DNA from 2 places in the Mesorhizobium sp. WSM4898 genome. Region 1 is predicted to be linked to the other one. Evidence: riboswitches for the same ligand, from Rfam matches in the RefSeq annotation. Region 1 holds a riboswitch; the other holds the start of a gene.
What was found. A riboswitch is a leader RNA that binds a small molecule or an ion and turns the genes downstream of it on or off. The one in region 1 is predicted to bind S-adenosylmethionine.
Positions count from the first base shown of each region.

Region 2: linked by a shared signal. The riboswitch ahead of P9228_RS05220 (O-succinylhomoserine sulfhydrylase) and the one ahead of P9228_RS23655 (homoserine O-acetyltransferase) in region 1 are both predicted to bind S-adenosylmethionine.

Region 1 covers NZ_JARTVQ010000006.1:142,455-145,856, forward strand. Annotated here, with positions in the region: gene P9228_RS23645 (prephenate/arogenate dehydrogenase family protein) at 1-281, opposite strand, end outside; gene hisC (histidinol-phosphate transaminase) at 288-1,391, opposite strand; SAM riboswitch at 1,528-1,605, shown strand; gene P9228_RS23655 (homoserine O-acetyltransferase) at 1,696-2,865, shown strand; gene metW (methionine biosynthesis protein MetW) at 2,954-3,402, shown strand, end outside.
Region 2 covers NZ_JARTVQ010000001.1:1,080,005-1,083,406, forward strand. Annotated here, with positions in the region: gene P9228_RS05215 (ceramide glucosyltransferase) at 1-831, shown strand, start outside; gene P9228_RS05220 (O-succinylhomoserine sulfhydrylase) at 873-2,063, opposite strand; SAM riboswitch at 2,120-2,197, opposite strand; gene P9228_RS05225 (2'-deoxycytidine 5'-triphosphate deaminase) at 2,333-3,402, shown strand, end outside.

The DNA.
Region 1 (3,402 bases):
GCGCCTTTCTTCAGCGCCGGCGCGATCTCGGCCGCGACCTCGCCGGACGAGCCGACCGGAACCGAGACGATGACGAGATCCGCGTCGCGCACCGCGTCTTCGGCCTCGGCCGTGTAGGAATCGCCGAGACCCAGTTCCTCGGCGCGCTTGAGCGTCGATTGGCTGCGCGTCGCGATAGCGATATGGCGCGCCAGGCCTTCACGGCGGATGACGCGGGCGAGCGACGAACCAATCAGGCCGATGCCGACCAGCGCTATTCTTCCGAACATCGTTGCTGTCATGGTGCTTCAGCTTTTCAGAAATGTCTTGAGCGCCTCGACGACGCCGCGATTGGCCTCCTCGATGCCGATGCTCATGCGCAGCGCGTTGGGAAAGCCGTAGCCGGTGACGCGCCGCAGGATGTAGCCGCGCGCGCTGAGATAGTCGTCCGCGGCCGCTGCCGAATGCTTTTTGTTGTCGGGGAAGTGGATCAGCACGAAATTGCCGACGCTGGGCGTCACGCGCAGCCCGAGCCCGGTCAGCTCCTCGCTGACCCAGGCAAGCCACTTCTCGTTATGCGCCACGCTGCGCTCGACATGGGCGCGGTCGCGGATGGCCGCGATGCCGGCCTCGATCGCGGTCGCATTGACGTTGAAGGGCCCGCGCACCCGGTTGATGGCATCGACGATATGCGCCGGTCCGTACATCCAGCCGATGCGTGCGCCGCCGAGGCCGAGCTTGGAGAAGGTGCGGGTCATGACCACGTTCTCCGAGCTCCCGGCCAGCTCGATGCCGGCTTCATAGTCGTTGCGCCGCACATATTCGGCATAGGCCGCGTCGAGCACCAGGAGCACGCTCTTGGGCAGTCCGGCATGCAGCCGGCGCACCTCCTGGAACGGCACGTAAGTGCCGGTCGGATTGTTGGGGTTGGCGAGGAACACGATCCGGGTCGCCGGCGTCACCGCAGCGAGGATCGCGTCGATGTCGGCGCGCTCGTCCGTCTCCTTGACCGCCACCGGCTTGGCGCCGGCGGCTTGAATATAGATCTTGTAAACCATGAAGGCGTGCTCGGTGAACACGGCCTCGTCTCCCGGCGCGAGATAGGTCTGCGCCAGCAGCCCCAGGATCTCGTCGGAGCCATTGGAGCAGACGATGTTTGCCGGATTGAGGCCGTGCACATCGGCGATCGCCTCGCGCAGCCGGCGGGCGGAGCCGTCGGGATAAACGTCCAGTTTGGCAGCCACCTCCCGGGCGGCCTCGATCGCCTTCGGCGAGGGCCCGAGCGGATTCTCATTGGACGACAGCTTGTAGACCTTCGTCACGCCGGCCGGCGCGGTACTTTTTCCCGGCACATAGGCCTCGATGTCCATGATGCCCGCGCGGGGCGTCGGACGTGGCTGATCCTGCTTCATGTCACAAATCCGTCGAGAGGCCCTGGTTCGAGGCCGCAGCGGAAATACAGGCGGTGGCCCCGAATGTCGAGGGGCCGGCGCGCTCGCGCGTAGGCAGACCGTTGACGAAGCGCGGCGCTGGCCCTAGAAGAACAGCCGGATCTCCCGTGGTGATTTGGCCGGTCGGCTTGCAGCCACGTTAAACAATTCGCTAAAGGGCCGTTTGCAACCTGTAACCGGCTTTGCGAAGGCAGGCCGGTTTTTTGTTGTCCGTTGCCGGCCGGACGCCGTATCGCGAGATCGATGCGACTGGATGGGGAATGCAATGGCCGCTCAGCGCGCTCCAAGGACCAACCACGAGGCCGACCAACCGTCGAGCCCGGTGATGCAGTTCGGTCCCGACAAGCCGCTAAAACTCGATGCGGGCACCGTGCTGTCGCCGTTCCAGGTCGCTTACCAGACCTACGGCGCCCTCAACGACGCCCGCTCCAACGCCATCCTCGTCTGCCACGCGCTGACCGGCGACCAGCATGTCGCCAGCACCAATCCCGTGACCGGCAAGCCGGGCTGGTGGGAGGTGCTGATCGGCCCCGGCAGGATCATCGACACCAGCCGCTTTTTTGTCATTTGCGCCAACGTCATCGGCGGCTGCCTCGGCTCCACCGGCCCGGCCTCGACCGATCCGGCGACAGGCAGGCCCTATGGGCTCGACCTGCCGATCATCACCATCCGCGACATGGTGCGGGCGCAGCTGATGCTGGTCGATCATTTCGGCATCGAGAAGCTGTTCTGCGTGCTCGGCGGCTCGATGGGCGGCATGCAGGTGCTGCAATGGGCCGCAAGCTACCCGGAACGCGTCTTCTCCGCGTTGCCAATCGCCACCGGCGCCCGCCATTCCTCGCAGAACATCGCCTTCCACGAGGTCGGGCGGCAGGCTGTCATGGCCGATCCGGACTGGCACGGCGGCAAATATCTCGATTTCGGCAGGCGGCCGGAAAAGGGGCTCGCCGTGGCGCGCATGGCCGCGCACATCACTTACCTCTCGGAAGCAGCGCTGCACCGCAAGTTCGGCCGCAACCTGCAGGATCGCGAGGCGCTGACCTTCGGCTTCGACGCCGATTTCCAGATCGAAAGCTATCTGCGCCATCAGGGCATGACCTTCGTCGACCGTTTCGACGCCAACTCCTACCTCTATCTGACCCGCGCTATGGACTATTTCGACCTCGCCGCCGACCACGGCGGACGGCTGGCCGATGCCTTCGCGGGCACTAAGACACGCTTCTGTCTCGTGTCGTTCACAAGCGACTGGCTGTTTCCGACCGAGGAAAGCCGCTCGATCGTGCATGCATTGAACGCCGCCGGCGCGTCCGTCTCCTTCGTCGAGATCGAGACCGACCGCGGCCACGACGCTTTCCTGCTCGACGAACCGGAATTGTTCGCGGCCATCAACGGCTTCATAGCCTCGGCGGCGCGCGCAAGGGGGCTCAGCCTATGAGTGGCGCGCGATCTCTGTGTCCTGGCCGCATTTCTGAGGCGCCGAGATTCCGACTGGCTGGAAATGCTCAAAGGCCGGAGGTGTGCCCATGAGCGTCAATCGCGCCCAGCGTGTCGACCTCGAAGTCGTCACCGATCTCATCCCGCCGCATTCGCGCGTGCTCGATGTCGGCTCCGGCGACGGCGTGCTTCTGGAGGTTCTGCAGGCGACCAAGCAGGTCGATGGCCGCGGCCTGGAGCTGTCGCAGCGCGGCGTCAACGAATGCGTGGCGCGCGGCCTTTCCGTCGTCCAGGGCGATGCCGACAAGGACCTCGAATTCTACCCCGACAAAGGTTTTGATTTCGTCGTCCTGTCGCAAACGCTGCAGGCGACCCGCAACCCGAAACTTGTGCTCGACGAGCTGCTTCGGATCGGCAACCGCGCGATCGTCTCCTTCCCCAATTTCGGCCATTGGCGCGTGCGCTTCTCGCTGCTGATCAAGGGCAGGATGCCGGTCACCAAGGACCTGCCCTATTCCTGGTACGACACGCCGAACAT
Region 2 (3,402 bases), on a different contig from region 1:
GTCGGCGATGACAGGATCAGCGCCAATCCCAAGCTCAACAACTGCATCAAGGGCTGGCAGGCGGCGCGGCACGACTGGGTGATCCTCGCCGATTCCAACGTGCTGATGCCCAAGGACTATGTCCAGCATCTGATGGCGGCCTGGGGACCGGACACCGGCCTCGTCTGCTCGACGCCGATCGGCTCGCGGCCGGACGGTTTCTGGGCCGAAGTCGAATGCGTCTTCCTCAACACGCTGCAGGCGCGCTGGCAATATGCCGGCGAAGCGCTCGGCCTTGGCTTCGCCCAGGGCAAGAGCATGCTGTGGAACAAGCCGATGCTGGATGCAAATGGCGGCATCCAGGCTTTGGCCGCCGAAATCGCCGAGGACGCGGCGGCGACCAAGCTGGTCAACAGCCTTGGCCTTCGGGTCAATCTCGTGGCCGCGCCCTTCGAGCAGCCGCTCGGCCAGCGCACGCTCGCCGAAATCTGGTCGCGCCAGGCGCGCTGGGCGCGGCTGCGCCGCGTCACCTTCCCATTGTTCTTCGCGCCCGAAATCCTGACCGGTGTGGTCGCGCCGCTGCTTCTGGCGCTGATCGCGGCGGCAAGCGCCGGTGTCAGCCTGCCCGCGACCGCGCTCTGCGTGCTGGCGATCGCCTATGTGCCCGAATGCATGCTCGCCTGGTCCAAGGGCTGGTATCTGTCGCCGCGCAGCGTCACCGCGATGATCGTGCGCGACGCGATGCTTCCCGCCATCTGGGCGCGCGGCTGGCTTGGCGGAGCCGTCGAATGGCGTGGCAACGCAATGACCATCCGCAACAGCGGGATGACTGAACTCGAAGAGATTGCTTGAGCCGGCTGCGGCTCAAGCGCGCTCTTTGCAGCCGTGGCGGTTCATTCCTTCGCCGCCTTCAGCGCCTGTTCGATGTCGGCGAGCAGGTCGTCGGTATCCTCCAGCCCGACGGAGAGCCTGAGCGTGCCTGGTCCGATGCCAAGCTCGGCGCGGGCCTCGTCAGTGAGGTTTTTGTGCGTCGTCGTCGCCGGATGCGTGATCAGGCTCTTTGCGTCGCCGAGGTTGTTCGAGATCAGCACGATGTCGAGCGCGTTCTGCAAGGCGAAGGCCGCCTGCTTGCCGCCCTTGACGTCGAGGCAGATCAGCGTCGAGCCGCCCGACATCTGCTTCCTGACGATATCCGCCTGGGGATGGTCGGCCCGGCCCGGATAGATGACGCGGGCGATCTCCGGCCGGCCGGCCAGGAAGTCCGCGATCTTACCGGCGCTTTCGGTCTGCTGGCGCACGCGCAGCGGCAGCGTCTCGAGGCCCTTCAGCAGCGTCCATGCGTTGAATGGCGACAGGCTCGGGCCGGTGTGCCGGAAATAGTCGTGCAGGTTCTCGTCGATCCACTTCTTGTCCGACAGGATGACGCCGCCGAGGCAGCGGCCTTGTCCGTCGATGTGCTTGGTCGCCGAGTAGATCACGATATGGGCGCCGAGCTGCAGCGGCTTCTGCTGCAGCGGCGTGGCAAAGACGTTGTCGACGATCACGCGTGCGCCGATCGAATTTGCCAAAGCGGCGACAGCGGCGATATCGACCACTTCCAACGTCGGGTTGGTCGGACTTTCCAGGAAGAACAGCTTGGTGTTCGGCCTGACCGCTTTTTCCCAATTGGCAATGTCGGTGCCGTCGATCAGCGTTGCCTCGATGCCATAGCGCGGCGCCAGCGTCTCGACCACCCAGCGGCAGGAGCCGAACAGGGCTCGCGCCGCAACGATGTGATCGCCGGCCTTGACGCTGCAGAGCAGGGCGGCGGACACGGCGGCCATGCCGGAAGCGGTGGCACGTGCGTCTTCCGCGCCTTCCAGCGCGCACATGCGCTTCTCGAACATATCGACGGTCGGGTTGGCGTAGCGCGAATAGATGAAGCCGGGTTCCTCGCCCTTGAAGCGGGCTTCCGCTGCCTGGGCCGTCTCGTAGACATAGCCTTGGGTGAGATACATCGCCTCGGCGGTCTCGCCGAAGCCGGAACGCAGCGTCCCGCCATGCACGAGTGCCGTCTGAGGTTTCCAGTTACGCGTCTTGGTCATCGCCCTGCTTCCAAACACAAAAAAACCGGCCGCGACGTCGCAACCGGTCCATACGGCCTTGCGGCCCGACGGTCCTTTAGCGACTTGTTTAACGTGGCTGCAAGCCGACCGGCCAAATCACCACGGGATAACGACCCTTTAGACCCGCACCGCGCTTGCGTCAATTGCCGGCTTGATTAAGAGGTTTGTACCACGCAGCTTCCGCAAAAGTGTCCCGCGGTTTTGCGACAGGAAACTGCGACGACAATGACTTCGCCCGGAGCCAGACATTGCGGCAGACAGGCATTCTTCCCGATCAGGACATCGCGGCGCTCTTCCAGTCGGGCGCGCTGAAGTCGCCGCGCGCGCTCGACACCAACCAGATCCAGCCGGCTAGCCTCGATCTGAGACTGGGCGACAAGGCCTTTCGCGTGCGCGCTTCCTTTCTGCCCGGTCCCGATCATCTGGTGGCCGACAAGCTGGACCGGCTGAAGCTGCATGAGATCAATCTCGCCGAGGGCGCGGTGCTGGAGACGGGCTGCGTCTACATCGTGCCGCTGCAGGAAAGCCTCGCGCTGCCAGCGGAAGTCTCGGCTTCGGCCAACCCGAAGAGCTCGACCGGACGACTCGACATTTTCACGCGTGTCATGGCCGACCGCGGCCATGAGTTCGATAAGATCGCCGCCGGCTATCATGGCCCGCTCTATCTCGAGGTCAGCCCGCGCACCTTCCCGATCGTCGTGCGCGCCGGCTCGCGCCTGTCGCAGATCCGCTTCCGCACCGGCAACGCCGTGCTGTCGGAGAATGAGTTGCGTGACCTCCATCACGCAGAGATGCTGGTTGCGACCGAGCCGCCCAACATCTCCGGCGGCGGCATTGCGCTCTCTATCGATCTCGACGGCGACAAGGACGGCCTGGTCGGCTATCGCGGCAAGCACCACACCGGCCTCGTCGACGTCGACAAGCGCGCCGCTCAGGATGTGGTCGACTTCTGGGAACCGCTCTACAAGAGCGGGGCCGGCGAGCTCGTGCTCGACCCGGACGAGTTCTACATCCTGGTCTCTCGCGAAGCCGTGCACGTGCCGCCGCTCTATGCCGCCGAGATGACGCCTTTCGATCCGCTGGTCGGCGAGTTCCGCGTCCACTATGCCGGCTTTTTCGACCCGGGCTTCGGCCATTCCGCCGCCGGCGGCAGCGGCAGTCGCGCGGTGCTTGAAGTGCGCAGCCACGAGGTGCCGTTCATCCTCGACCACGGCCAGATCGTCGGTCGCCTCGTCTACGAGCATATGCTGAAGCGCCCGCAGGCGCTCTATGGCAGCGAGCTGGGCTCCAACTATCAGGCGCAGGGGCTGAAGCTCTC